Regions from separate parts of the Butyricimonas faecalis genome, predicted to be linked through region 3. Evidence: riboswitches for the same ligand, from Rfam matches in the RefSeq annotation. Region 3 holds a riboswitch; each other region holds the start of a gene.

Region 1 (10,458 bases), 1.8 Mb from region 3:
AATGCAGTGCCCGCCATAAAGCCGAAGTAGAGGCTCCCTATCACGACTTGACCCGGGGTGGTCATATTTTCTATGTCGAAATAGACGGGGATGCCACTCACAATCCGAGCACGATCATGTCAGTTGTCGATATGATGGATCGATACAACATGGGTTATTGTTCCGTGAACCACAACCGGAATCGTTGTATGGACTGCGGTTTCGAAGATGCTTCGGCACATTTGGAAGCTTGTCCGAAATGCGGAAGTACAAACATTGACCGCTTGCAAAGAATTACCGGTTATCTGGTAGGTACCACGGACCGCTGGAATCATGCAAAACTAGCAGAATTAAACGATCGGGTAAGACATGACTAACACGATTACATTATTGGATATTATTGAAGATACCGTTGTTGATGGACCCGGATTCCGGGTATCCGTCTACGCGGCGGGTTGTTCCCATCATTGTCCGGGTTGCCATAACCCGCAATCCTGGAACTTACGGAACGGTCACCCGGTTCCTTTGGATTATATTATAGCGAAAATCACAAATAATCCCTTCTCCAACGTAACATTCAGTGGAGGAGATCCGCTATTTCAAGTAGAGGGTTTCACGCGACTGGCCCAACGCCTGAAAAGCACCACGTCCAAAAACATCTGGTGCTACACGGGCTTCCGTTACGAAGAAATCATTAGCTCCAAACGGCTTTCTCAAATCCTGCCTTATATAGATGTTTTAGTCGACGGACGATTCGATCCGACCAAACGGAAAGAAGGACTCCTCTTTCGGGGAAGTTCCAACCAAAGATTGATAAACGTTCCCGCCTCGCTTCGTTCGGGAAAGGTTATCCTCTGGGAATACAATCCATATCCCCAATACGTTTGATGAAACCAGCCCAAAAATGTATACACTCACGCACCATATTGTCTCACTCCCGACTTCACAATACATTCAGGAGTTTCGTGATCCGGAAAAGTTCATTTCTTTCTGCCGGCAATGTGAACGCTATAATCGTTGTTGGGCCTGCCCGCCTTTTGAGTTTAACACGGACGAATATCTCTCCGGTTATCAACAAACGTACATCATCGGGACTAAAATAACATTCGATACGGCAACACGCGACTCCTGCACGACATTAGAAGAACACAAAACAATTTCCCTCCAAACCATAGAATCCGTCCGAAAGATCATCGATCCACGGCTATTGACTCTTGAACATGAATATTCCGGTAGCCGGGCCTTTTATGCAGGGACCTGCCATTTATGCCCCAAAAACACGTGTACCCGAATAAACGGGCATCCCTGTCTCCATCCTCAAGAAATACGCCCATCCCTTGAATCCGTCGGGTTTGACATCAGCAAAACAACCTCTGAACTCCTTCACATTGAATTACAATGGAGTAACGATGCCCATTTACCGGAATACCTTACCCTCGTAAGTGGCCTTTTCACGAAAGAGAGTGCCTACGCCCCGATTTCCACCAGGATCTCGTCTTTACTCACGGTTTGACCGGCAATCACACATACCCGGTGAACCCGTCCTTTTTGAGAAGCAACAATGACATTCTGCATTTTCATTGCCTCAAGCACAACTAGGGTGTCTCCCTTGTTAATCTCCTGTCCTACTTCTATCGACACGTCCAGAATTTTTCCCGGCATAGGAGATTTAATGGTTATATCGAAGATTTCACTCTGTCGGCCTGCCAATAATCTTTTCCGATTCAAAGAAAAGGGAGTTTCCACCGAAAAAGTATAAGCCACCCCATTAAGTAAAATCTCGTATTCATTCTGTCGGCGAGACACGATTTCCACCGGGTAGCGAATCCCCTTGTACAATAGGATCAAAAAACCATCTGCCTCCTCGACTAAGTCAATACGCATATTTTGCCGTTTCAGGCTAAACTCGTAATTATTCTTCACGGTGAACTCATACGCCGTGTTACTGCCACTAAGAGCTATATATTTCGTCACTTCTTTATTATCCATTCCGATCATTATAAATTTCTAATTCGTTTATTAAGCACCCAAGGATCTATACGGGTGTCAGGACCAACTTCCGGTGTATTCTCGTGAGTATACGTATATACCGCAAACAAAGCACCCAATAATTCCTCGTGAGGCTCTCTCCAAATGGGGGAACTCAACCGATTCTCTACAAACGAGGTATCGAAATCACCACTCCGATAAGTGTCGTTATGAAGAACTGCTTTACAAAAGGGAACCGTAGTCCGGATTCCCTTTACATGGAATCTCTCCAGCGCGGAAAGCATCCGCTCGATCGCTTGTTCTCGCGTCTCGCCGGTAACGATCAATTTAGCCACCATCGAATCGAAAAAAGGAGTAATTTCCGAACCGGGAGCAATTCCCGTTTCAATACGGATATGATTTCCCTGCGGCAAACGCAATCGTCGGATAATTCCCATACTGGGAGTAAACCCTGCCTGCACATCCTCCGCATTAATCCTACATTCGATAGCCCAACCTGTAAGTCGAATTTGAGACTGACGAAACGGTAGTTTACGCCCGGCAGCAATATTAAATTGCAACTCCACCAGATCAAGTCCCGTGATTTCCTCGGTAACAGGATGTTCCACCTGAATACGAGTATTCATCTCCATGAAATAAAAACGCTTTTGACTATCCAGCAAAAACTCCACGGTTCCCAAATTTTGATACCTTGCAGCTTTAGCCAAAGCAACAGCAGCCGTGGCCATCTTTTTCCGTAAACGATCATCGAGAGCCGGAGAGGGAGCCTCTTCCATTAACTTTTGATGTTTACGCTGAATGGAACACTCTCGTTCGCCCAAGTGAATCACATTTCCATGATTATCGGCAACAATCTGAAACTCGATATGCTTCGGACTTTCAAGATACTTTTCAATGAAAACAGAAGGATCATTAAAAGCCACTTGCGCCTCTGCCGTGGCTAACTTGTATAATTGCGACAATTCACTTTTCTTACGTACAATACGCATACCTCTTCCGCCTCCCCCGGAGACAGCCTTTATAATAACCGGATACCCCAGCTTGTCTGCCGTTTCCCGAGCATCATCAATATTCCGGACAGCTCCCTTGCTAGCTCCCAGCATCGGTACTCCACTACGTTCCGCAATCTCCTTTGCTGCCACTTTATCACTCATTAGACGAATCACTTCCGGCGAGGGACCGATAAAAATAATTCCATTCTCTCGACAACGTTCTGCCAATTCCGCATTCTCCGACAAATAGCCATACCCCGGATGTATCGACTCGATCTCATGCTCCCGGGCCAAATAAATCAAACAGTCAATATCCAAAAATTCAGACACTTTCCCATCCGTCTCCGGGAAATCAAGAACAAAATCTACAGACGATAAATACACGGCCTCCGGTTCCTTCCGGGTACGAATGGCGTATGTCACGATTCCCATACGTTTGGCCGTACGTGCAATCCGGATAGCAATCTCGCCCCGGTTAGCTATTAAAACTGATTTTATCATACTTTACATTTTACATTTAAAGAGGAATATTTCCATGCTTACGTCGTGGTAAGCTCACCGATTTTTTCTCCAGAGATTTCAATACCCGTATAATTTTCTGTCGGGTAACCGCCGGATCTATTACCTCATCAATAAATCCCTTCTCGTTAGCGATATAAGGATTAGCCACCTCATCCCTATACCGCACCAGCAAGTCTTTTTTCAAAGCTACAGGATCATCTGCCTCGGCAAGCTCCTTATGATAAAGAATCGCAATAGCCCCTTCCGGCCCCATGACGGCAATTTCGGCTGTCGGCCATGCAAAATTATAATCTCCACCAATCCCTTTGCTGTTCATCACGATATAAGCTCCTCCATAAGATTTACGCAGAACCACGGTAATCTTGGGAACCGTTGCCCGCGTGTAAGCATATAGGAGTTTGGCTCCATGCCGGATAATTCCAGCATGTTCCTGATCAGCCCCCGGTAGGAAACCGGGTACGTCCTCCAAAGTAACAATCGGAATATTAAAACTATCACAGAAATTAATAAAGCGAGCAGCTTTTACCGATGAATTCATATCCAGAGTACCCGCCATCACTTTAGGTTGATTCGCAATAATCCCGGTCACGAATCCTCCGAAGCGGGCTAAGCCGATAATGATATTGGGGGCATAACTCTCCGCAATCTCCAAAAACTTTCCCTTATCGGTAATCAACCGGATAACATCCCTCACATCATAAGGCTTATCCGGATCCTCAGGCACGATATCCCGTAAAATCTCTTCTACCCGGTCAACCGGGTCATCCGTCATCAGGAAAGGAGCATTCTCAATATTATTGGAAGGCAAGTAAGCCAACAACATCTTCACTCCCAACAACGTATTTTCATCATCATTAAAAACGAAATCCGCCACACCCGATTTTTCCGCATGTACAGAGGCACCACCAAGTTCTTCGGGAGAAATTGTTTCATTCAGCACCTGTTTTACCACGTTAGGACCAGTCACGAACATATAACTAGTTGCTGCCGTCATAAAAATAAAGTCGGTCAAAGCAGGCGAATAAACAGCACCCCCGGCAGCCGGCCCCATGATAACCGAAATCTGAGGGATCACTCTAGAAGAAAGTACATTTCGCCGGAATATTCCTGCATACCCCGCCAAACTAGCCACTCCTTCCTGAATCCGGGCTCCTCCCGAATCGATCAGTCCCACGACAGGAGACCCCGTTTTCAATGCCATATCCTGTACCTTCATAATTTTAGCCGCATGCACGGAACCCAATGAACCACCTTGCACGTTAAAATCCTGCGAATAAGCAAAAACCTGACGTCCATTCACGGTACCGAATCCGGCAATCACGCCATCCCCGTACGAACGTACGGCTTTACCAAAAGAAGTCGTAGCCGAAGGAGAATAAGCATCCACCTCTTCAAACGTTCCCTCATCGAAAAGAAATGCAATCCGTTCCCGAGCGGTAAGCTTTCCCCGATTATGCTGTTTATCCTCGTACTCCTTACCGTATTGTCGGGCTAAAGCATCTTGTCTTTCCAGAAATTTTTCAAACGATTTTCTCATACTAAATTAGTTTATACACTATTTAGCTTCACACGAAATAAAGGGAAAAAATAAGAAAGAAATTACGACCCACGTATTTCAACAGGGCTAATAAGTCTGACCTTAGCTTTATTCCGCGAAAGCATTGTCAATCCGCAAAGGCAGGTATCCTGACTTTCACCGTTTTTGCCGTCCTTCCCATCTTTTGAACAGTGGACATCAGTGGCAAATCCTTTCTGGTGATTACAGTTGCGCGACAGTCCGTGATTCTCACACGGTTCCCTATTCTCCCCGCTGAAACGGGGCACCTGAGCAGTCTGATTACATGTTGCAAAGAACTTTGACGGGAACAAATGTATAAAATATAATTGGTTTATAACACCAATGCCTGTAACTTTTCATCACCTTTAAGCGTTTCATCATAAAACAAATCACTATGAAAAAAATATTGTTTGTCATTTTCATGCTCTACCTCACGATAGCCGGCGCTTTCGCACAAGAACAAATCACCGTATCCCAATTCCAAGGCAAAAAAATCACAGAGATCGAGGCTCACGGGGTCTTTAGTATTATTGTCAGACAAGGCACCTCCACCGGAGTCACGGTAAACATTCCCGCCCGGTTTGAAAAGCAACTTGTCCTAAGACTGAATCCCGACGGGAAACTGCAAATCCATATCGAAGGGAAGATCACGAGTAAAAATAGAAGAAACAATGATGAAGACCAATTCACGGCAGAAGTCACCGTTACCACCCTCAATCAGGTCAAGCTAACCGGGGTCTGCAAACTGGAAACGATCGGGGATTTCACGACAAACAAGCTAAAAGTAGACCTTTCCGGGGCAAGCAAAATGCTCGTGGGCGGAGACTTCTTGGCAAAAGAAAAACTTGAAATAAAACTAAGCGGAGCCTCTAACTTCAAAGGTAAAATAACCAGCCCCGAATCTAATTTCAATATCAGTGGAGCTTCTAAGTTGACCCTGCAAGGCAACACGATTCGTTGTAAAATAGAAGTATCGGGAGCCTCGAAAGCAGCCCTTGACAACTTTTCGGTAAACGAACTAAAAGCAGAAGTATCGGGAGCTGCAAAAGCTCAATTCCAAGTCAAGGAAAAAATCAGCCTACATACTTCCGGTGCTTCAAAGGCCACGTACTCCGGAGATCCGATCATCCTCTCCCTACACTCTTCAGGAGCCTCTAACATCAATAAAATTAATTCAACATCTTTAGAAGACAGAAAAGAATATGAGAAATAATAATTCACTTGAAAGCATCCGAAATACCAAGAAAATAACACAACGTTTTCAACAAATTCATTACCTTTGCACTGAATTGGTTCCGGGAGATTGAATCATCAACCGGATGAAAAGGGAATCGGGTGAAAATCCCGGACAGTCCTCGCTGCTGTAAAACTCCATTCAACGTCCCGATACATACTTTTTCCACTGGTTTAAAAGAAATCGGGAAGGAATTGGGACGGGAGCCAGTCAGAAGACCTGCCATTCATTAAAGGCTGTTTTTGCTCGAGGGATTAGAGAAACAGTACGAAAAACAAATATACAATTATAATTTTAGTGCAGGCGTATTGCTTTTGCAATCCGGTGCTGCCAATTTATTTATGGAATTATTAAAAGATCTTTTCGAGGGAAGTCCCAATCTTTGGGGTGGCGGAGTAGCACACTCCGTGCTTATTTTATCGTTAGTAATCGCTTTCGGCATCATGCTAGGAAAGGTAAAAATTGCCGGGATCTCACTTGGTGTCACGTGGATTCTTTTTGTTGGAATCGTTTTCGGGCATTTCAATTTAAGCCTAAACGAACACCTACTTCACTTTCTGAAAGAATTCGGGTTAATCCTATTCGTTTATTCCATCGGCCTACAGGTAGGTCCAGGCTTTTTCTCCGCCTTCAAAAAGGGCGGCTTCACGCTGAACATACTGGCCGTCACGTCCGTTTCACTAAGTGTCGCGGTTGCTATTGTCCTCTATCTCGTGACAGACACTCCTATCACAACCATAGTAGGCATCCTTTCCGGAGCTGTCACCAACACGCCTGGTCTAGGAGCTGCCCAACAAGCCAACAGCGACCTAAACGGTATCGACGCCCCGGAAATCGCTATGGGATATGCCGTAGCCTATCCTCTAGGAGTAATCGGAGCAATCTTGGCATTACAAAGCCTAAAGTACATCCTAAAAATTAACACGACAACAGAAGAAGCCGAGGCTGAAAAAGGCATGGGCCACTTACAGGAACTTACAGTACGTCCCGTCTCTTTGGAAATCATCAACAAGGCTATTGACAATAAAACCATCAAAGACATTCATCCCCTGGTAAACCGCAAATTTGTCATCTCACGTATACGCGATCAATACGGGAAACAGGAACTGGTCAACTCGGACACCGAACTGCATCTTGGAGATCAAATACTTGTAATTTCCAACCCCAAAGATATTGAAGCCATTACCGTATTTTTCGGTAAACAAATTGACGTGAAATGGGAAGATGAGGATAGCAATCTCGTCTCACGCCGCATCCTCATCACGAAGCCCGAACTGAACGGGAAAACTTTATCCCAGCTCCGGATACGCCGAAACTTTGGGGCCAGCATTACCCGGGTAAACCGTTCCGGGGTGGATCTGGTAGCAGCTCCAAACTTACAACTGCAAATGGGAGACCGTGTCACCGTCGTCGGAAGCGAACTGGCAGTGAGTCATGCAGAGAAAATACTTGGCAATTCCCTGAAACGTTTGAACCATCCCAACTTGATACCTATATTTATCGGCATCGCCCTCGGGTGTATACTAGGAAGTATCCCATTCATGCTGCCCGGAATTCCGCAACCGCTAAAACTAGGGCTAGCCGGAGGTCCCCTTATCATTTCAATCCTCATCAGCCGTTTCGGCCCACACTACAAATTAATCACGTACACGACCATGAGTGCCAACCTTATGGTTCGGGAAATAGGAATTTCCTTATTCCTTGCTTGTGTCGGTTTAGGAGCCGGAAAAGGCTTTATCGAAACCATCGTGAACGAAGGAGGCTACATGTGGATCGGCTATGGAGCAATCATTACCATTTTCCCGCTACTTTTGACCGGACTAATTGGACGCTATGGTTGTAAACTAAATTATTACACGCTGATCGGTATTCTTTCCGGGGCCAACACGAATCCTCCCGCATTAGCCTATTCCAATGAACAGACCTCATGCGACGCCCCGGCCGTAGGTTATGCCACCGTTTACCCATTAGCCATGTTCCTTCGGGTTCTTTCGGCACAATTACTTATTCTCGCTTTGGGATAACCTATTTAAAATACGGATACATTTAACCATATTTGAAAGCTAGCACCCAAACATGGAAAGTTCAAATACCAAATTTCATCATACTACAGATCAAGTCAATCCTGAAGTATGGGATGTACTTCTTTTACGGCGTAAACTGGATCTTTTACTCCGCACGGGGAAATTATTGATGGAAAGCGCGGCAGACACAAATCGTATTGAACGAAATATGAAACGTGTCGCAGCTTTTATGAATATCCCCGAAGAGAAACTACATATTGACATTCGCTGGACCATGATCATGGTCAACGTAAGTGATGAACAACATTCATTTTCCAAATTTCAAAAGTGCGAAAATCATGCAATCAACATGACCATGATTTCACAAATCAGTAAACTATCATTCAAAGCGACAGAAGAAAACTATTCCTTGGATGATTATGAAAAAGAATTAGAGAACATTATCCATACCCCCCGAAATTACACTCCTTATCTGGTAGCTATCGGCGCAGGCTTTGCCTGTGGTGGATTCTGCAAATTATTCGGTTCCGACTGGATCGCCTTCCTGTTTGCCTCCATTTGTGCTTTCATAGGCTTCCGGGTACGAGCACGTTGCATGAAGACCGGTATCAATGTCTACATGAGTATTGGCATTGCTGCATTTGTCTCCACTTGCCTAGCCTATGCCTCTTCTTTCTCCGGTTTATCCTCAACACCTTATCATCCGTTATTGGCTTGTGCCTTATTCATCGTTCCCGGCGTTCCGCTAATTAATTTTGTTGATGACATGATCGACAATCACCTACTCGTTGGCATCACTCGCGCAGCCAACACGATCATGATGATCGGAGCCATGACTTTCGGTATTGCATTTGCCATGCGGATATTAATCGTGAACGATCTCAACATAAATCAAAAAATCAATGAATTAAGCATCGTTCCTCACGATTCCTATCTCGTGTATGCCCTTGCGGCTGCCATTGCAGCAATGGGATTTTCAATGATATTCAACGTACCCAAACGCCTGTTGTGGATCGTTGGCACAGGTGGAATTATTGCGGTATGCATGCGTAATTTCGTAAACTTAGAACTGGGCTATGGACCAGTTATCGGTTCATTCATAGGGAGTTTCACGGTCAGCCTTATTGCCGTAAAAGCCACACATTGGTTTCATGTTCCCAACCACGTACTAACCATTCCCTCTGTCATTCCTATGATTCCGGGAGTATTAATGTATCGCTCGTTATTAGGCTTTATCGAACTTCATGGGGTAATCGGAGAAGTTACCAACGCCTTCTTCAATGGCGTCAATTCAGCCCTCATCATTCTTTGTATTTCACTAGGTGTAGCCATCCCGAATATTGTTGCACGGCGAAATAAAAAATAGAGGCTGTCCAAATAGAACTTCAGACAGCCTCATAACAAGATTTATGATACTCTTATTTTACAAGTTCTCCCGCCTTCACCTGCTCAAAAGTCGGGTTATAACCATTTCCAGAAACAACCCAAGACCCCTCATCTTCCAGCTTACTTATAACTTTTTCCAATCCCTCGAAAGAAACTAAGCCTGCCTGCTTCTGAATATTGACATAACCGGCACTCTCCAGCGCTTCAAAACACTTCAAATCAACAATTACATTATTGTAATTATTTGCACTATAGGCATTTGATGTCAGAACAAGCCCTCCGACTTGTTTCAAATTAGGAACACGAATCTCTTCCAACATCTTAACCGGTCCATTCTGATAACTAGTACTAACACGGAACTCTCCCTCCACGCTTTCCAACAACGGCAAATTCAATACCGAGACAACTCCCGTGTAAGCTAATGTCCCTACTTTCCTCAAGACTGGGAATTGTGTAGGTTGCATTTGTTGAGCACTACTACCTTCCGATAAAGTTAATGCTCCTTCAACCTCTTCCAAATCCGGGAAACAAAGGGCTGCTGCATTAGCTGAATATCCTAAGTTAGTCGTGAGCTTACGAACTTTTTTCAAATTTGCAAAATTAAACACAGCCGGTTCTTGCTGAACAAAACACGAAACTGTTAGCGTCTGAACATGCTCTATACCTTCAAAATGAACACCACGGCTATTATTTAAAAACATTTCACCTTCAAACTCCGCATTGCCTCGCAAAATAAAATCCGGTCCGACATTACTAAGGGTCAATTTATCAACA
Region 2 (10,458 bases), 1.9 Mb from region 3:
ACTCGTGGCGTCCGTTCTGGCGGATGTCTGGTCGACGTTGCCATTGAAACGAAACCAGTTCGTTGAAATCAGCGATCGAAAATCGTTTTGGATCTGCTACCAAGAAATAAAGATGCCACAGGAATAATTTGTACACGATATTCGAATACTCTTTCAGGAATTGGTGAAAATCGAACACGTTATTAGGTAGAGTCGTGATCCGGTAGCATAGCTCGTTCAAACCCTTGTCATAACAATGATGGTTCTCGAAAGAATAAGTATAAGTCTGAAAAATATAATGCTTGACATCAATCCCTTGTTCTTGTAGCAAATAGCGATAGTCACTATCGATGCAGATAAAAAATTTCGGGTTTAGGTATTTGACATATTTCAGACATTGCGTCACTCCTTTGGTTTCATGACCCCGTTCGTTCCGGGAGCCCGCGATAAAATGAAACCGGTCATTCGGGCGGAAATGTTTAAAAATATCACTCCAGAAAACAATGTCGTCTTTATCTTCCACGTGAATAGTCGCCTTACAACGCAAGAGCTGGGCGTCCATCATAAAACGTTTGGCTGCATGGTAATAATATTTTTCTTTGGATATAGGAGGAGAAAACATAGAAGATAAGAATTAAAAGCTAAAAACTAAATAGATTCCTAAAATCTAAAATTAACAAGGTTATTAAATTAATAAGTCTTCGATAAATACCAACTTATCGCCCCAACCATCGCCAAACAAACTCGGGGAGTGGGTAGAGGTGATGATTTGACAATGTGGATTCAGTTTTTGAATTTCTTCAAAAAGACGGTACTGCCACTCGATATGTAACGAAATTTCCGGTTCATCCATAAGTAGAATATAGGGTTGTTCGTCCATCAAGAACACGCGGAGCAGGATGATCAATAATTGTTTCTCGCCTGATGATAGCTTGTAGAGATGTATAATTTCATCCCCATCTCGAAAAACCAGTTGATTGGTCATCGGATCTATTTCGATGGTTTTCCCCGTTCCGGCAAACAGGTGGTTCACGGTGTCATAAAACTTGCGAATCCTGCAATTAATCTTTTCCGCTTGATCCGGGAAATTTGTAGCTCGAAGGCGGTAATCAGAAAACGAATTGTTATTTTCGCCCACGCTGTACACGATCTCCTTCAATTCGCTGAGTAGGGGACTATCCTCTTTACCCATTTTCCGTCGGTCACGGATAGGTACATCAAATGTACTTATCTTCAAATAATTTACCCCGGCTAACTTTTGTTTTACGGATGCTAGGGTACTATCTTTCCGAAAGCTGATCAAGATGTCGTCAATCGTAACCTCTGCCTCAATATTATATAATTTCAAGCGTTTAATATCTGCCGAAAGTAAGGCGTCAATAATATTGAAGAATGTGGTTTTCCCGCTACCGTTAATACCTGTCAAGATATTTACATCGGGATTGAGATTTTCCCACCGGAAATTATATTTCCCCCATATATTGCGGATCTCTATTTTCTGAATCTTGTTCGCTTTCATATGCTACTTCTTGATGGTAAAGTTTATCCGTTATCACGAACAAAGATAATGTTTACAGGTTGAAAAAATTCTCTGATGTTCTATTATTTTTCTAGTTTGTATGAAAGACTTTCTTTCCTTTGTCGATTTAATGAATTTCTTTTGAAATTTGTACTTTTGTGTCGTTTTCTAGAAAACTATAAATACACTGAGAATATGCAGGGATTTTATGCGATATTATTATTAATTGTTTCAAACGTATTTATGACTTTTGCCTGGTATGGCCATTTGAAACTACAAGAAATGAAATGGATTGACAATTGGCCTCTCTTCGGGGTAATCCTGTTTTCGTGGAGTATCGCTTTATTGGAGTATTGTGCTCAAGTTCCGGCCAACCGATTAGGGTTCATTGGGAATGGAGGACCTTTTTCCCTGATGCAGTTAAAAGTGGTTCAAGAAGTAATCACACTGACCATATTCATAATCTTCTCCATGCTTTTCTTCAAAGGCGTAACTTTCCAATGGAATCATTTGGCTGCTTGTGTTTGTTTAGTGTTAGCGGTTTACTTTGTGTTCATGAAATAATTGTGGAGTGAGTTAGTTTCTTGTCGGGAGGATTCCTATCGGGATGAATCCATATCGTCAAGATTCCACGATCCATTTCTCGATATTCCTTGTTTTCGAACTAAAGTTCACCCCGATTTTAAATATTTTTCGCTTGTCAGATTGGAATGGTTGGGCGTAATGCTTGTCGTGGATTTGTTGCAAGGCATCCTCGGCACTGCCATTCAGTTTAAACTCCATGATATAGATATAATCTTTGGTCTTCAACACGAGATCCACGCGACCCTCGGAAGTGTGATACTCTACTTCCGTGTAAAAACCTACCAACTTGAAGATAATGAAAAGCACGTTTTGATAATGCCGTTCCTGTTCGCTGATCAGTTCGTAAGGAGTATCGGCCAGGAAGCTTTTCAACCTATTGAAAAAGGCTTCTAGTTGCCCGGCACGTATTTCACGGACGAATTTTTGTATTTCAAACGGGGCTTCGATTTTGTTGAATCGGGTGTAAAAAGGCATCAGAAAATTGATAAAACCTTCCTCCACTTCTTTATTTGGAAATCCTAGGCGGTACAATCCGAATTCTTTATCATAGCTTTTAATAGTGAGGTACCCGCTTTGGAAGATCACGGGAATAGGCTGTTCATCACCGTAAATGCTATTCAAGACGTCGGAACTGGTTTCTTCGGTAGCCATGCGTTCCAAGTCATAATGATTGCGTTTCAGTAGCTCCACGAGATACGTCGGTGTGCCCGTTTCGAACCAGTAATTGTTGAAGTCTTTCCGCTTGAATGCGTTTAGCAGGCTAAACGGATTATATATACCAATCGAGTCGTGTGTGAAGTGATACCCGTCATACCATTTCCCCAGTTCCGCGTTGACTTCATCGTAGGTCATATTTTGGACCTTGGCAAATTCATGTAATTCTTCTTCTAAATTTTCATGTATTTCCTGATTGCTGACACCGCAAAGAGTGATATATTCATTCCACATGGAAAGATCTTCCAAGTTATTCAGGTCACTGAACACGCTTACCTTACCGAATTTAGTCACGCCCGTGAGCATGGCAAACTGGATACACCCGTCCATTGTTTTAAGTACCCCGTAAAACGGTTTCAGCGTGTTACGGTATTCCCGTTGAAGCTCCTCGTTACCGATGGCTTGTAACAGAGGTTTGTCATACTCGTCAACAAGAATGGCAACCCGTTGTCCGGATTGCTTGTAGGCTCGTTCCACGACTCCTTTGAAGCGTAAGGCCAAAGTACTTTCTCCGGCACCCGTGCCAAACACCGATTCCCACTTGACAAGGGCTTCGTTTAGAATTTTGTCCAAACTGTCGGGGGCATCATATTTCCCGATATTCAGATCGATATGCAGTACCGGGCGTTTCACCCAATCTTTTTCCAGCTTCTCGATGGCCAACCCTTTAAACAACTCCTTTTCTCCCCGGAAATAGGCTTCCAATGTTGAGATTAACAGGCTCTTGCCAAAACGACGCGGGCGACTGAGGAAATAATAACTACCCGTTTTTACCAGCCGGTAAATCAAAGCAGTTTTGTCGATATAGAAATAACCTTCTTTCCGGATCTTTTCGAAATTCTGGATACCTATGGGGTAAATTTTCTCACTCATGCGCGTTCGTTTATGGATAATAATAGAACAAAGATACTCAATTTTATATGATTATCGACAATGAACGACAAGTTTAACGCCTGCTGTCAAGCGAACTTTCACCGGATACGGATGCGCAATTCTTTCGGATCGAACGTGATGGTCTCGTTACGAAACAGACGTTCGATATGACCGCTATTGATCATCTGTTGCGTGGGCAGGTAGTGCAAATGCGGGCGATCAATTAAAGCAATGGAATCACAGAGCGTGAGAGCGATATCGAGCTCGTGAGTTGAAAAGAGAATGCATTTATTTTGCTCGTGTGCCAGCTTCTGCAATAGAACACCCAACTCGTAACGGTTCGGTAGGTCCAGAAAAGAGGTGGGTTCATCAAGCAGGATAATGGGCGTGTCTTGAGCGAGAGCCCGGGCGATCATGATTCGCTGGCACTCCCCGTCCGACATCTGATCCATTGTTCGTTCGGCGTAGGTGGACATATCGAGTAATGCCAACGATTGTGCAACGATTTCTCGATCTCGTGCTTCCAAGCGTCCGACCCAGTTCGTGTAGGGAGCCCGTCCTAAAGCCACGACATCTTGACACTTTAAGTTCGGGATTCGAATCTTTTCGGTAGTCACAAAACTGATGATTTTTGCCAACTCCTCCGGTCGCAATCTGCTTATCTCTTTCCCGTTCAGTAACACCTCTCCCGAGGCAATCTCTCCTAATCTGGCGATGGCTCGCAACAAGGTGCTCTTTCCACTGCCATTGCGCCCCAATAAGGCGATTAAACCTCCTTCACTCAATTTGGCTGACACGCGGTCCAGCAAGATGCGTTGTCCGTATCCTAATGTTAAATCTTTCAGTTGTATCATGCTACACGAAGGTTTTTGTATACCACCCAAATAATAACCGGGATGCCTAGTAAAGCAGTAATGCAATTAACGGGTAAAATAAGTGTTTTGGCAACGATGTCGCACGCTAACATGGCGATGATCCCTAATAATATACTTCCGGGCAATAACGTCCGGTGGTCGGCATTGTTGAACAACATACGGGCCACATGAGGAACGGCAAGCCCCAGGAAACCCACGGGACCACAAAATGCGGTTACAGTTCCCGTAAGCAGTGTGGTTGATATAAAAATGAGAGTCCGGGCCTTTCGAATGTTAAGTCCCATCGTTTGTGCGTAACTGTCTCCCAGCAAAAGAAGGTTCAAGGCTTTGATGCAATAGACGGACAGTATGGTACCGATACAGACCACGGGTATCATGATAAACAGTTTGATGGTCGTTACATGTCCCAGGGAACCCATGGACCAAAGGAAAAACATTTTCAGTTGCTCGGCTGAACTTAAGTATTGTAATATCTGTACAATAGCACCCGCGATATAACCGATCATGACCCCCATGATCAATACTCCTAATATATTTTTCATGTAGCGGCTGATAATGGCTATGAGTAGTAATACCAGGATAGCACCGCCCCAACCGGCTCCGACAATTCCCACGGATTGCCAAAAGACGGAGTGATTTAAACCGAGTAATGGTGCACCCAAAATGAAGAATGCAACACCTAAACCGGAACCGGAGCTAACCCCCAACAGATAAGGATCTGCCAAGGGATTGCGAAAAACAGTTTGCATTTGCAAGCCGCTTATCGATAGAGCCACACCGATGAGTAGTGCTACAATCGTTCTAACCAACCGGATCGACAATACGATATTTCGGGTAATCTCGTCAACCTCGTTGCCTGTCAATGCATTCCATACCTCTCCGACCGTAAGGGCTGAATCTCCGGATAATAAATCTAGCACGAACAAAATGACTGCTAAAGGAATTAACAATGTGAATATAATGGTGTTGCGGTGCATACGTGGTATTAATCTAAAGCTTGAATTTACAAATTATTCCAAATGTCTGAAATAATACAATTCTTCTGTCACCAGTTCGGGATGCAGGATTTTTATCAAGTCTCGAAGCACGATGTCCGGATGGATAGACCCTGACTCCCAGTAATCATTTCCTCCTCCAGGGGTGCGGCGCAAATTGTTGTTATACACGCTATTTGTCTGTATCGCCTTGGCATCTTTGAAATTCGGATTTACCGCCTTCAGCTCGTCTAAAGAGATGGCGGAACCAACATTAAGCCATACATCTGCTTTGCGGATTAATTCATAAGCTGTTTCCAAACCGATGGCTTCAGCACCGTTAGAGGTGTTTTTCTTGTAGATATAATCCCCTCCGGCATCACTGATTAATCGTGCAATATAGCTTTTAACGGAAGGCATAAACCAGCTATCCTGCCAAGGTGTATTCAGCATAACGGTTGGACGATGGGTTGCGTTTGCAGCTAGTTCTTTCATGGCATTATAGCGTTCAGGAATGTCTTGAAAGGCTTGTTTCCCGGCTTCTCGGCAATCCGTTAATTCCGCAAGGGCAACCATCCATTCTGCTTTTCCTAGGGGCGATTCTTCCATGTATTCGGCCACGTACATGTAAGGAATATGTAGCTCTTTTAATTTATCGGTTACCGTAGATTGGGCATCTCCAATACCGTAAAGTAGCACCAAGTCCGGGTTTAATCCCACAAGCAGTTCGTAGTTAATCTCGGCTCCCATATCCTTGATCTCATCTTTGTGTTGATTGATATAAGGATTCGTAATGAAGTGGATACCGGAAACACCGACCACCCGATTCACTTGCCCGAAGGCATCCAGCATGGCAATGTACGAGGAAGACATACAAACAATCCGCTTCGCTCCCGCGGGAATGACAACACCCTTGAAATCTTGTGGAGGAATCTCGTCATTGCGTGCTATGAAGTAAGACATCTCAACGTCTTCCGCTCCTTTCCATGGATTGCGCACGTGAACGATCGTACTCTCCGTGTGATCTGCTCCCATGATGTCAAATCCTTTGGCATATTGTGGAATGTAAACATTTTTGGTAAAAGTGATTGTAGACCTCGATTGACAACCGAGTAGGGTTAAAAGACAAGTGACAGTAAATAATATTTGTTTCATATCTTGTTAATAATGGTATTCTGATAAATCATCCGACCTCCGCGAATGTAAATCTTTGTAAATCATAGCAGGTCTTCTGACTTATCCCGTTTATTGCGCCTTCCCGGTTGAAACCAGTGGCAAGAATGCAATAAACCATATCCTCCAACAGAGAGGGAAATACAGCAACGGATATTGTTCCGGATTCACACCGGATTCCCTTTTCATCCTCAACAATAATATTGTACTAGAACTATGACGGCACGAAAATAATATATATTTTCAAAATTTCAAAAGATGCTTGAAAATAGTCTTTTTCATCTGTTTTTAGCCCTATTTAAGACATCTTAAATCCCTTAATTTTAGATTTAATGAAAAAATATACTTAAGATTTTAGATAATGTTTATTTTTTTATATTTTCGCGATGATTTTGGTGTCACATAATATTTTTAATCATGTGGTGAAAAGGGAATCCGGTGTGAATCCGGAACAGGCCCGCTACTGTAAACTTCAGCAATGTCTTTGGCAAGACTCGTATCCACTGTTTCGAATGGAAATGGGAAGGATGTTCAAAGGCGAAGTAAGTCAGAAAACCTGCCAAAATTGTAATAGTATTCAAAGTTTCGAGGAGTAAACGATGAATCAATTGGTTTAAGATCGAGGTGCACACGTTCAAAAACTTTTTGTTCACAGTTTTCATCCTTATTTTTAATGTTTATTTGTAAAAAAGATGATGAAAAAGCTTTTGTTTTTATGGTTGTTTTTTGCCGTATTGTTTGCGGCATGTACAGATGATGACGATAATGGCGGCGAAATTCCGATGCCGGAAGTCAATAAAGTAAAGATGATCGTTGTTAACGAGGGGTTATTCAACACGGGTACTGCCGATATTTCCGTCGTATATGAGGATGGAACTACTATTTGGAATGCTTTTGAAAGGGCGAACGGAGTGCCTATGGGTGATGTTGCCCAATCTATTACTTATATTAATGGGAAATATTTTGTTGCGTTAAACGGTTCTGGCAAAATTGAAGTCGTGGAGCCGGAAACTTTTAAATCTATAGGTACAATACTTTACACGCAAAAAGGAAAGCCTCGTTTTATGGCTCCCATTAATGATACAGTAGCTATTGTATCTGATATACAAGGACAATTGGTACGGGTTAATACATCTGATTATAGTGTTATTGAATATATACCTCTTGCGACGAATTGGGGAGTTGAAAAAATTGTAAAAATTGGTGATAAGCTCTTTGGAGCCAATCCAGCAGGTAAAGGAATTGCAGTATTTGATATAGATAATATTTCAGAAGCAGGGAAACGTATTATTCCGGTGTTGGTGAAAGATAATGCAAAAACCAGTAAGATGCATTTGGATAAAAATAATAAGTTGTGGGTACTTACGACAGGTACAAATACTCAAAAAGAAAGTTGTGTGTTTTGGAATTGTATAGATCCTGATACAGAAGAGGTTTTGGATGTTGTTGAAATTCCTTTTTTAAAGAAAGGTGATCCAAATTTGAAAATTGATTCCCCCATGGCTGGTGGTTTCCTTTATTATAGATCTGATATCAGTGGAGATAAAAGTACTATTTATTTTAGTATGAATGCTTGTACTGACGTGGAAAATGGGACTTATCAGCTTGCTGTTTTTGAGTTAAACGTTGATACTAAAGCTTACAAATTGTATAGAAAAACCTTGGGAGTTACTAATATGTATGGAATGGGTGTTTCTCCGGATGGAGAAGTATATGTTTGCGATGCAATTGATTATGCGGCACAGCGAGGCTATTTGCGTCATTTCTATGCAAATGGTTCGGAAACAGCTGTTAAAGTTGGTGTTTATCCCCGAATGATTTGGTTTACAGAAAACGAAACGCCTTCTGTTAAATAGGTAAGACTAAAAATGCGTCATTGATTTAAATAGAATTGGATTATGAAAAAAATATTATATTTAGGGGTACTCTGTACCATTTTATTATCAGCTTGTAATGATGATGACAAGGGGGAGATTACCCCTCCTAGGGACGTACAAATGCTTGTTGTGAATGAAGGAGTAAATGGAGAGGGAGGCTTGTCTGTCATTTATGGAGATGGAACGATAGAAGTGAATGCTTACGAAAAAGCCAATGAAAAAATATTGCAAGGCTCTCCTTATGCTATTAATTCAATCAATGATAAATATTTTCTCACGGCAAGTGCTCCCGCTAGAATAGAGATCCTAGACCCGACAACCTTTGTTGTATTGAAAACGATTGATTATGAAAAAATAGGCATGCCTCGGGATATTATCCCAATTAGTGAATCGGAAGCGATCGTGGCAGACTCTATTCATCAACTTACTAAAATCAATACAGTTACAAATACTGTCGTTGAGCACATAACTCTTGCGGAAGAATGGGGTATGGAGGAGATCGCGATCGTTAATAATAAACTTTTCGGGACTCATCTTGATGCTTCGGGGATTGCAGTATTTGATATAGATAATATTACAGGAAACCCTCAAAGTGTCATTCCGGTAAGTATAAGTAAAAGTGTCAAGACTTGTAAAATGCATGTAGATAAAAACAATAAATTGTGGATATTCTCCACTGGAAAGAATGCAGAAAGCCGGAACTGTGCATATTGGATCAAAATAGATCCGGAAACACAGAAAGTTGATTCTGTTGAAATACCATTTTTTAAACGTGGGGACGAAGAATTGGAATTAGGTGTACCTATGGGAGCCACGTATAATAAATCTTATCTGTCTCTTGATAAGGGAACCATTTATTTTACATTGCAGGCTTGTGCACGCATTTCTGCCGGACGAGATCGGTTAGCCATATTTGCTTTAGATGTTAACGATAATAGCTATAAACTGTATCGGGAAACTCCAGGTGTGGAAGCAAGATTAAATGGAATGGGAATTTCTCCGGAAGGTGAAGTCTATCTTTGTGATGCCAATGGAACTATTGCTGGTTTCGTGCGTCAATTCCCAGCCAATGAAACAATTTCTGCTATTCAGGTGGGTATAAAACCGCGAATGATTTGGTTCCCCCGGTAAATAAAAGTGGGGATCCCTCAATCAAGTTTGCTTAGAAATACTTTTACTATAAATATTTTGAAAGAAAACTGTCTGATTTTGATCGATCGGACAGTTACTTTTCTTTTAAGAACTCTATTGTTTAAAATAAATCTTACTTTTCCTGTTTATGAAAATGCTTAATCTTTTCGTGATCTATATACTGTTTCTCCCCGTGGTCACATTTGCACAAAAACGAGATAGTATTGCCATGCGTGGTGTAATTGATACGGTTGACGTGATCGAAAACAGAGCATATAATGCACAAGATGCAAATGCCGGTTCTCGTGTAAGTCGCATTTCTGTGGAAGTCATGCAGGCTAATAAGTCAAGATCATTGGCAGAATTGTTATCCGACAATTCGGCTATCTATATTAAAAGTTTAGGACAAGGGGCTCTTGCTACTGCTTCTTTCCGAGGAAGTAGTCCATCCCAAACTAGAGTTAACTGGAATGGAATTAATATTACGCCTCCTATGGCCGGAACATTTGATTTTTCACAAATTCCTGTATTTTTTATCGATAACGTGGATCTCATACATGGTAGCGGACACGTGAAAAGTGGAACCGGGGCGATCGGGGGAAGTGTCAATTTGTTTAATCAACCCGGATGGAATAAAAAGAACAAATATAAAATCTTCGGTGAATACGGTTCATATAATACGTATACAGCTGGGGGAAATCTTTTGATCGGGAAAACTAAAAGTTCCTATCAAACTCGATTTTATCATCAACATTCTG
Region 3 (10,458 bases):
TCTGGAACAACCACTTGTTCATCAACCGGTTTGCCAATTGCCACGACAGCAAACGGCACGAATTCAGACGATAAATGGAACAACGTTTTCACTTGATGAACCTCGTGCATCCGAGGATAAATTTCAATCCAAGTGGTTCCCAGTTTCTCCCCGTAGGCTTGTAACATCAAGTTCTGGACACATGCACCCAGCTCTTGGGGCCAGTTTTCCCCATCAAGACCGGCCTGACGGGTATTACAACAAACCAGTATCGCCACCGGAGCCGTTTTTAAAGCAAGCCCTTCCGGTAAAGCCTCGGCCAATGTATCAAGATGCTCCCGATCCTCGATCACAAAAAACTCCCATGGACGACGATCCTTAACCGAAGGTGCGTACATGGCCGCTCTCAACAAACGCTCGATTGTCTCCAAACATACCTTGTCCGGAGTATAATTTCTCACACTACGACATCCCACAATAGCCTCGCTCACAGAAGCCATATCCGTGAACTTCTGGCTACACATTTCCGTTGCCAATTCCCGAACCCTCGGGATAATTCTCACGAAATGCTCACGTCCTTTATGAACGGCCAGCAAATCTTCATTTTCCCACGTTTCTATAATCATTAACACGTTATCCAAACGATTATTTTCAAGTATTTCGTACCCGATACACCCCTTTTCCTGTCTTGACAATTCAGACATTTCACGCAAAAGTTCTACAACTTGAGCACGTACCTCGCTCTTCACCTCGATTGTAACATTTATCCTGATCATATACTTAAATTTTGAAATTGCACATCTGTCCACGCCATCCTCTTTCATAAAAACAGTCAAAATTATAAAAGTTAGAAGACTTTTTAATAACCAAAATGTACTTTTATTCGTAAATAACATTAACTTTAAAAGAAAAATAGAAGAAAACAAAATGAATTTTCAAAAAGATATGAATGTAGAACGAAACATTTAAACATACAATTATGACATTTTCACGAACAAACCTCATATATTTGTAAGTTTAAAAAAAAGAACAAATAATGATAAACCCATTAGATATTATTCGTAAATACTACACGTTGGATTCTCTCGCCGGACAATCCCTTCTCATACATAGTCAACTTGTCAGAGATAAAGCACAAGCCTTGGCCATCAGGCATCCCGAAATGGATCTGGATATCCCCTTCATTCAAGAGGCTGCCATGCTTCACGATATCGGGATTTTCCTCACGAATGCCCCGGATATCGGTTGTTTCGGGGAACATCCCTACATCTGCCACGGTTACCTAGGAGCCGATTTACTGCGTGCAGAGGGGCTTCCCCGTCATGCCCTAGTATGTGAACGCCACACGGGGGCCGGTATATCACTCGAAATGATCAAGGAAAATCATTTACCATTACCCCTGCGGGATATGCTCCCCATTACACTTGAAGAAAAACTAATCGCTTTTGCCGATAAGTTTTATTCGAAAACCAATTTAACACGAGAAAAGAAACTAGGCAAAATTCGAGCAGAAATGGCCTTTTACGGTAAAGAGACCACCGCTCGTTTTGAAGAATGGTGTGAACTTTTTCTTTAAATATAATCTAATTTTTACAACTTTCACTCGTACCTCCACGTATTTTACTCGTAATTCAAAAGATTCTATGAATGAATGAATGGGAACAAAATGATTTTTTTTAACTTTGCAACAAACAGAAGAGATTGGCACGGTGATTGATTAAGGTGTAATTTTCTCCTGCCGCTGTACTTTAAAACAGAAAAAAGGCAGCATTAAAAATAAAGAATAGTAGAAAGATAAAAGATGAGATTTGATGAGCTGGAACTAGAGGATTCATTATTGCAAGGATTAGATGCCATGAATTTTCAGGAAACAACCCCTATACAAGAATTAACAATCCCTGTCATTTTAGAGGGAAAAGATTTAATCGCCTGCGCCCAGACAGGTACCGGAAAAACGGCAGCTTACACCCTTCCGATTTTAAATCGATTGATCAAAGAAGAGAGCCGATCGGATGCGGTAAAAGCTGTTATCATGGCTCCGACCCGGGAATTAGCACAGCAGATAGACGTACAATTCGAAGGGTTTTCTTATTTTCTCCCCGTTTCAACGGTCGTGGTCTACGGTGGTGGTGATGGAAGTTTATGGGATCAACAGAAAAAAGCATTGCGTCTGGGAGCAGATGTTGCCATCGCAACACCGGGACGGTTAATCGCACATCTTCAACATAGCGATGTAGACCTTTCGCAAGTAAAATACTTTATCCTTGACGAAGCCGACCGAATGTTGGACATGGGATTCTTTGACGATATCATGCAAATCGTAAACAAACTACCCAAAGACCGACAAACGATACTCTTCTCGGCCACAATGCCACCGAAGATTCGGCAGTTAGCCCAAAATGTACTTCGAAACCCGGTAGAAATCAACGTGGCAGTATCCAAACCCAACGAGGCTATCATACAAGCCGCCTACATCTGCCACGAAAATCAGAAAATGGGTATTATCGAAGAACTTTTCAGCAAACCAGTCTTGCACAAAACACTCATCTTTGCTTCTTCCAAACAAAAAGTAAAAGACCTTGCCTTCACCTTAAAACGTAAAAAATTCAACGTAGCAGCCATGCACTCCGACTTGGAGCAGTCCGAGCGAGAATCTGTTATGATGGACTTCAAAAATAATAAAATAGATATCCTTGTTGCCACCGACATCGTATCCCGTGGTATAGATATTGATGAGATTGGGTTGGTAATCAACTTTGATGTTCCTCATGATCCGGAAGATTATATTCATCGCATCGGACGAACGGCAAGGGCCAGCGCAGAAGGAGTTGCCTTGACCTTTGTTTCTGAGGCTGAACAAGGGAAATTTTACCGCATAGAACAGTTTATCGAAGAAACAATTTACAAGATACCACTCCCTCCTCATCTAGGACCGGCACCGGAATACAATCCGAAAGCATTCGAACATGGTTCTTCAAAAGGCAGGGGACGAAAACTTGGCAATCGTTCTTTCATAAAAAAGAAAAACCCCGCCAAGCGAGAAGGAGGCTCAAAATAAAATAATAACCTATTAAAACTATACACTTATGATTCTAAACGCTGGAAATATCTTACTTATAGGATCCATCCTGTTATTTGTCAGTATTGTTGTTGGAAAAGCTGGTTTCCGTTTCGGAGTTCCCGCTTTACTTCTCTTCTTGGGAGTAGGAATGCTTTTCGGAACCGATGGTTTAGGAATAGAGTTTAATAACCCGCAAACAGCACAATTTATAGGAGTTATCGCGTTAAGTATTATCTTATTTTCCGGTGGTATGGATACAAGTGCTGCTGAAATCAAACCCGTTCTAGGACAAGGAGTTGTTCTCGCCACGGTGGGAGTCATGTTTACCGCTTTTCTCACGGGTTATTTTATCTACTATATCACGAATCTTGAAAACAGTTTTATCACGCTGAATTTCACGGAATCCTTGTTGCTTGCCTCCGTCATGTCGTCTACCGATTCAGCTTCCGTATTCTCGATCCTCCGTTCCAAGCGGCAAGGGCTAAAAGAGAACTTACGCCCTATGCTCGAGCTGGAAAGTGGTAGTAATGACCCGATGGCCTACATGTTAACCATATTACTTATCGGAATTATCCAATCCGGAGAAAGCAGTTTAAGTAACACGGTACTGCAATTTATCATGCAAATGAGTATCGGTGCCGTATCCGGTTACCTATTGGGAAGACTGGCAGTGTACTGCATCAATAAACTAAACATCAATCAAGCACTATACCCTGTTCTTTTATTAGCCTTCGTGTTCTTCATTTTCTCGTTCACGGACTTGATAAAAGGTAACGGTTACCTGGCTGTTTATTTAGTCGGATTAGTGGTTGGGAATCATAAGGTTGTACACAAGAAAAGTCTCACGACATTCTTCGATGGTATCACGTGGTTATTCCAAATCGTCATGTTCCTCACGTTAGGACTTCTGGTAAACCCGGCAGAATTGCTTCCGGTTGCAACTTTAAGTATTTTTATCGGAATATTCATGATTATACTGGCTCGCCCGATAAGCGTATTTTTATGCCTTGTCCCCTTCCGGAAAATGACAACCAAAGCACGGGCATACGTTTCATGGGTTGGATTGCGCGGAGCAGTCCCTATCATTTTTGCTACCTACCCGCTAATCGCAAACATCCAGCATGCATCATTAATATTTAACGTGGTATTTTTTATTACCATTCTTTCTTTGATTGTACAGGGAACAACCGTCAGTTTCATGGCAAAATTACTTGGTCTATCAACTCCCGAAGAACGTAAAAACGTCTTTAACGTCGAACTACCTGAAGAAATTAAAACCGCCATGTCAGAGATTGAAGTCATTCCTTCCATGCTGACAAAAGGCGACAGATTAATGGATTTGGTATTACCGGATAACACGTTGGTTGCCTTGATCAAGAAGAATGATGCCTACTGTGTTCCCAAGGGAAAAACCAAACTACATACCGGGGATAAGTTACTCGTGATCACGGATGACGACGAAGCTCTCATGAAGACTTACGAAAGCTTAGGAATCACGGACTACTCCATCCAGAAGAATGCTTAACATCGGTCATACAATAGCACATCAAAGATACGAAAACACTATATAGTAATTTTTTATCATATGATAAAAACTAAATATTTGTTTTAACAAACAAATTGTCATATCATTGTGCTATCAAAACAGAACCACTAAAAAGATTAAATTTATGAGCATCAAAGGAACAAAAACAGAGCAAAACTTATTGAAGTCATTTGCCGGTGAATCACAAGCCAGAAGTCGTTATACTTTTTTCGCTAGTGTAGCTAAAAAAGAAGGATTCGAACAAATCGCGGGAGTATTCATGGAAACTGCCGAACAAGAAAAAGAACACGCCAAGAGATTTTTCAAATTCCTGGAAGGCGGAATGGTTGAAATCACCGCATCTTACCCCGCAGGTGTAATCGGAACAACGGCAGAGAATTTGAAAGCTGCCGCAGAAGGAGAAAACGAAGAATGGTCAGACCTCTACCCGGAATTTGCTAAAGTTGCCGAAGAAGAAGGATTTACCGCCATAGCAGCCGTATTCCGTAATATTGCTAAAGTGGAAGCAGAACACGAGGCTCGTTACAGAACGCTTTTAGCTCGCGTGGAATCCGGTAAGGTATTCGAGAGAGATGAAGTGATCTTGTGGCAATGCCGTAACTGCGGTTTCGTTTACGAAGGTAAAACAGCCCCGAAAGCATGTCCCGCTTGCGCTCACCCTCAAGCATATTTCGAAGAAAAGAAAAACAATTACTAATTATCCTTGTCATTGAGGATATAAAACTAAAAGTTGAGGCAATCGCTTCAGCTTTTAGTTTTTTATTTTTATCCATCACGAAGAAATCACAACTCGATTTTCGTTATATTCGCGACAAAGAAACAGAAATCTATTTTTAATTGATAAAATAAAGTCATTATGAAAAAAGTAATCAACTCACCGAAAGCCCCGAAAGCTATCGGTCCTTACAGTCAAGCAATTGAAGCTAACGGAACGCTCTACATCAGTGGTCAACTTCCTATTGACGTGAATACCGGAAAATTCGTTGAAGGGGGAGTAAAAGAACAAACAGAACAATGTTTGAAAAACATCGGTTACATCTTGGAAGAAGCCGGATATACTTTTGACAACGTGGTTAAATCAACTTGTCTGTTAGGAGATATGTCTTATTTCGCTGATATGAACGAAATTTACGCTAAATATTACAAGACGGATTGTCCTGCCCGTGCAGCTTTTGCCGTAAAAGCCCTTCCGATGGGTGCCATGGTTGAAATTGAAACCATTGCTGTAAAATAAAGATAAAAACGGCTGGCTCAGCCGTTTTTTCATTTTTTTTTCTTACCTTAGGAGAAAATAGTGCATAACTTAAATCTTACATGATGAAAATATTCGGTTTACTCTTTCTGCTTGCCCTATTTTTCTCTTGTGCATCTCAAAAAGAGGTAGCCCAAAATAAAAAAGGGCGTTGTGCTATAAAAGATTCAGCACAATACGAATTAATCGTTTTTGATTCGGGATTCGATTTCTGGTTGGCAAGTCACCAAAGTGTGGCTCATCAACATTCAGAAAGTTATTACCAAAGCATGAATCACCAGTATGCTATCGAATGGAACAGGAGATATGCTGCCGGAGATCCAAGGATCAACAGTTACATCGATTACAGCTTGAACAGAAACTACGGGTTTGATTTCAATTACAAACTCTACATGTATTTCAAGTTCTTCGAGGACACGAATAGGATGCAACTTATTCCTGGCAATAGAAACCGTTATTAATTTTAAATTTTAGATTCCAGTCACACAAGGCCAACGTTTCTTCAATCAAGAATATTCATAAAATATCAAAAACTTAACCGACTAATTCACATACAATTTATTGTAAACTAGTTGGCTTTTAATATTTTTAGATATTCATCTTTCATAGCTTTTTTATTTTCATAAATAACCCAAATTGGATCTATTTGTTTTATATTGAAAAATTAAATAAATTTTGGAGAAAATAATCTTAAAAACACTTATCTTTGCATTTGCAATGGTTTTCGTTGCAGTGTAGATACCTCTGTAATGAAATTAAATGGGAATAGGGTGAAAATCCCTAACAGTTCCCGCTGCTGTAAGTTCCAAGGAGCAGGCCGATCGCAAGCATTTGTCTGCCACTTTTTCAGATAGCACTCTTTGCCATTGGTTTTTCAAAACTGAGAAGGCGCTATCTTTGAGGAATAAGTCAGAAGACCTGCCAATGCAATTTTGGGATTTACAGCCTACGGGGTTATGGGCATAAATCAACAAATTGACAAGCAGATTTTCTCTTTCAATTATGAGCTACCGACATATTCATTTGAATATTGCTCGAAAAAGTAAATCATTGCATCGTTTGCTGTAAATCCGATTGTTAAACTATTAAATCGGAAGTGTAGCGTTATGCTGAAATTCTTTATTAAAACACTACTATGCACGTTGCTGGTATCAACAATTCACTCTTCGTTTGCACAAACCACTAAACCCAAGTCACTTCAAGACACATTACTTCGCATCGATGAAGTAACTGTAACTGCCAAACGGATGGGAAAAGAGATCATCCCAGTTCAAGTTTTATCCGGAGAAGAACTTAAAAATTTGAGCGTTTACTCCGTCGCAGATGCCGTACGCTACTTTTCAGGCGTTCAAGTTAAAGACTACGGTGGCATCGGAGGACTGAAAACCGTAAATATTCGTAGCATGGGTAGTCACCACGTCGGGGTATTTTACGATGGCATCGAACTCGGCAATGCACAAAACGGAGTGATCGACTTGGGACGTTTCTCGCTCGATAACATGGAAATGGTCTCCATGTATAATGGTCAAAAAAGCGCCATATTTCAGCCTGCCAAAGACTACGCCTCCGCAAGTGCCATCTACATGACAACCCGTAAACCCGTATTTCCAAAGAACAAGTTGTATAACTTGAATATCAGCATAAAGGGAGGATCGTTTCAAACCATCAACCCATCACTATTATACGAACAACGGCTACACAAAAATATCACTATGTCAATTAGTTCCGAATTCATGTACACCTCAGGTAAATACAAATTCTCGTACGCCAAAAAAAATGGTTACGACACAACAGAGGTGCGCAAAAATGGCGATGTGAAAATGTTGCGAGCCGAACTTGCCCTTTTCGGTAAAATCAATCACGGAGAATGGAAAAGCAAGGTCTACTACTACAATTCCGAAAGAGGCTACCCCGGAGCTTCCGTACGAGAAGAACCGGGTAAGTTCAGGCACCAAGACCGGCAATGGGATGAAAATTTCTTCGTGCAAGGCACATTCCACAAGAGTTTTTCCTCCCGCTACAGTCTGATGATAAACGGGAAATATGCATATGACTATTTGCACTACCTCTCCGATCCCAGGCTCGACGTTACCACCATGTATGTCAACAATCACTACACTCAACAAGAGGCTTACCTCTCCGCAGCCCACTTATTTTCCATTTCTCCGCAATGGTCATTCTCCATTGCAAATGATTTTCAATGGAATACTCTGGATGCCGATCTCATTGACTTCGTCTATCCCAACCGATACTCGCTGCTGTCAGCCATCGCCACTTCGTTGGATTTCAATACATTCAAATTACAAGCGAGCCTGCTACACACGTTTGTACGAGAGAAAACAAACACCGAAGGAAGCCAAGCTCCCGACAAAAACGAATTTACCCCTTCGGTGGTCGCATCATGGCAACCTTTTCAAAAAACAGATCTCAATTTCAGAGCCTTCTACAAAAAAGTGTTTCGTATGCCCACGCTAAATGATCTTTACTACACGTTTATCGGTAACAAGAACCTCAATCCGGAATACACAACACAATACAACATCGGTGCAACCTACACGAAAACATTTACACACAAAAAATTAACTCGTCTCGAAGCCCAAATCGACGGCTATTTCAATCAGATCGATGACAAGATCATTGCGATGCCGACCTCCAATCAATTTCGTTGGACCATGATAAACCTCGGACACGTGGAAATTCTAGGTATAGATGCCGCCATACAAGGTACATGCATCTTCAACAACGTGGTATTATCTCCCCGAGTGAGCTATACTTACCAAAAAGCACAAGACTTCACCGATCGGAGCAGCCAATGGTATGGTGGACAAATTCCCTATATTCCATGGCACAGCTGTACGGCTATTCTCAATGGAGGCTACAAAACATGGTCATGGCACTACAGCTTCATTTACACTGGCGAGCGCTACGAAGCGGTAGCCAATATCAAAGAAAACTACGCACAACCTTGGTACACGCACGATTTTTCTTTATCGAAAACTATTCTGCTAAAAAGGTGTGTTTTACGTGCAACCGCCGAAATCAACAACATTTTCAACCAACAATACGAGGTAGTGCAATGCTACCCGATGCCGGGAACCAATTTTAAAATTAAAATCAATATCGCATTATGACAAGACAAATCACTTTACTACTAAGTTGCATCATCCTGTTATTGTCATGCCGTAAAGAGGAAGAGATCGTTCACTCCACCGACACCAACGTGACTGAAGGCGAACAAAGCGAAAGCATCAAAGGCTTCTTCCTTCTCAACGAAGGCAATATGGGAAGCAACAAGGCAACCATCGATTACTTTGACTACGAAACTGGAGTATACACCAAAAACATCTACGCCGAGCGCAATCCGGGCGTAGTAAAAGAGTTAGGCGATGTGGGTAATGACATTCAAATCTATGGAGATAAACTCTATGCCGTCATTAACTGCTCCCACTTCGTGGAAGTAATGGATGTAAACACGGCAAAACACATCACACAAATTTCTATACCCAACTGCCGCTACCTCGCCTTCAAAGATCGGTATGCTTACGTGAGTTCTTATGCCGGTCCCGTATTAATCGACCCCAACGCACGATTAGGCTACGTGGCAAAGGTTGACACGGTAACTCTACAAGTCGTAGATACATGTACCGTGGGCTACCAACCGGATGAACTGGTCGTTGTCGGCAACAAACTCTATGTTGCAAACTCTGGCGGGTATCGCGTACCCAACTACGACAACACCATATCAGTCATCGACCTGGAAACATTCACTGAAATCAAGAAAATAGAGGTTGCCATCAACCTACATCGGTTAGAATTAGACAAGTATGGTTATTTATACGTGTCCTCTCGCGGGGATTACTACTATACACCGTCAAAAACATTTATCATCGACACCAAAACAGATCAAGTCATTAAAACTCTGAATTTACTACCTAACACCGAGATGACCCTATGCGGAGATTCACTTTATATATACAGCACCGAATGGAGCTATCTAACCAATAGTAACACCATCTCGTATGCCATCTACGATGTTGCCAAACGCAAAACAGTCACGCGTAACTTCATCACGGATGGTACGGAAAAAGAAATTGCCATTCCCTACGGCATTGCTGTAAATCCCGAAACAAAAGAATTTTTCGTCACCGACGCCAAAGACTACGTCACTCCCGGAACACTCTACTGCTTCAATCCCGATGGAACTAAAAAATGGTCGGTTACAACAGGAGATATTCCGGCTCATTTCGTATTCACACGCAAAAAATTAAAACCTATACAATAAGTATAATTCATTAACAATCAATCAACATGAAAAAATTTTTTATTTTTAGCCTGATCGCTGTTTTCATAACAGCTTGTTCCAAGTATGACGACGGAGACCTTTGGGATAAGGTCAACGATCTGGACACGAGAGTCGAAACACTCGAAAAAGCCGCAAAAACAACAAATTCAGACATCGAATCGCTGCGCTCTTTACTCACCGCACTGCAAAAAAATGTGTATGTTTCTAAAGTCAAACAAAAAGAAGATCAATCCGGATATATCATCGAATTTACAGACAACACCTCCGTCACCATCTCCAACGGCGTAGACGGAATAGACGCTCCGAGTGTATCGGTT

The links. A riboswitch is a leader RNA that binds a small molecule or an ion and turns the genes downstream of it on or off. The one in region 3 is predicted to bind cobalamin.
Region 1: it holds a riboswitch for cobalamin, as region 3 does, so the genes downstream of both, D8S85_RS11095 (acyl-CoA carboxylase subunit beta) here and D8S85_RS02980 (TonB-dependent receptor) in region 3, are expected to answer to the same signal.
Region 2: it holds a riboswitch for cobalamin, as region 3 does, so the genes downstream of both, D8S85_RS11165 (ABC transporter substrate-binding protein) here and D8S85_RS02980 (TonB-dependent receptor) in region 3, are expected to answer to the same signal.

What each region holds. Positions count from the first base shown of each region.
Region 1 covers NZ_CP032819.1:2,542,129-2,552,586, forward strand. Annotated here, with positions in the region: gene D8S85_RS11070 (anaerobic ribonucleoside triphosphate reductase) at 1-356, shown strand, start outside; gene nrdG (anaerobic ribonucleoside-triphosphate reductase activating protein) at 349-867, shown strand; gene D8S85_RS11080 (DUF2284 domain-containing protein) at 884-1,492, shown strand; gene D8S85_RS11085 (acetyl-CoA carboxylase biotin carboxyl carrier protein subunit) at 1,447-1,968, opposite strand; gene D8S85_RS11090 (acetyl-CoA carboxylase biotin carboxylase subunit) at 1,977-3,461, opposite strand; gene D8S85_RS11095 (acyl-CoA carboxylase subunit beta) at 3,478-5,019, opposite strand; cobalamin riboswitch at 5,142-5,325, opposite strand; gene D8S85_RS11100 (GIN domain-containing protein) at 5,435-6,253, shown strand; cobalamin riboswitch at 6,313-6,515, shown strand; gene D8S85_RS11105 (putative transporter) at 6,616-8,298, shown strand; partial or broken gene D8S85_RS11110 (threonine/serine ThrE exporter family protein) at 8,351-9,652, shown strand; gene D8S85_RS11115 (hypothetical protein) at 9,717-10,458, opposite strand, start outside.
Region 2 covers NZ_CP032819.1:2,564,872-2,575,329, reverse strand. Annotated here, with positions in the region: gene D8S85_RS11195 (DUF4435 domain-containing protein) at 1-601, opposite strand, end outside; gene D8S85_RS11190 (AAA family ATPase) at 665-1,498, opposite strand; gene D8S85_RS11185 (DMT family protein) at 1,694-2,062, shown strand; gene D8S85_RS11180 (ATP-binding protein) at 2,120-3,670, opposite strand; gene D8S85_RS11175 (ABC transporter ATP-binding protein) at 3,769-4,524, opposite strand; gene D8S85_RS11170 (FecCD family ABC transporter permease) at 4,521-5,522, opposite strand; gene D8S85_RS11165 (ABC transporter substrate-binding protein) at 5,556-6,674, opposite strand; cobalamin riboswitch at 6,724-6,926, opposite strand; cobalamin riboswitch at 7,069-7,270, shown strand; gene D8S85_RS11160 (DUF5074 domain-containing protein) at 7,385-8,548, shown strand; gene D8S85_RS11155 (NHL repeat-containing protein) at 8,591-9,700, shown strand; gene D8S85_RS11150 (TonB-dependent receptor) at 9,849-10,458, shown strand, end outside.
Region 3 covers NZ_CP032819.1:698,344-708,801, forward strand. Annotated here, with positions in the region: gene D8S85_RS02945 (nitroreductase family protein) at 1-755, opposite strand, end outside; gene D8S85_RS02950 (HD domain-containing protein) at 1,019-1,555, shown strand; gene D8S85_RS02955 (DEAD/DEAH box helicase) at 1,781-3,037, shown strand; gene D8S85_RS02960 (potassium/proton antiporter) at 3,066-4,565, shown strand; gene rbr (rubrerythrin) at 4,711-5,283, shown strand; gene D8S85_RS02970 (RidA family protein) at 5,443-5,820, shown strand; gene D8S85_RS02975 (DUF6146 family protein) at 5,901-6,299, shown strand; cobalamin riboswitch at 6,540-6,778, shown strand; gene D8S85_RS02980 (TonB-dependent receptor) at 6,945-8,969, shown strand; gene D8S85_RS02985 (YncE family protein) at 8,966-10,120, shown strand; gene D8S85_RS02990 (DUF4465 domain-containing protein) at 10,147-10,458, shown strand, end outside.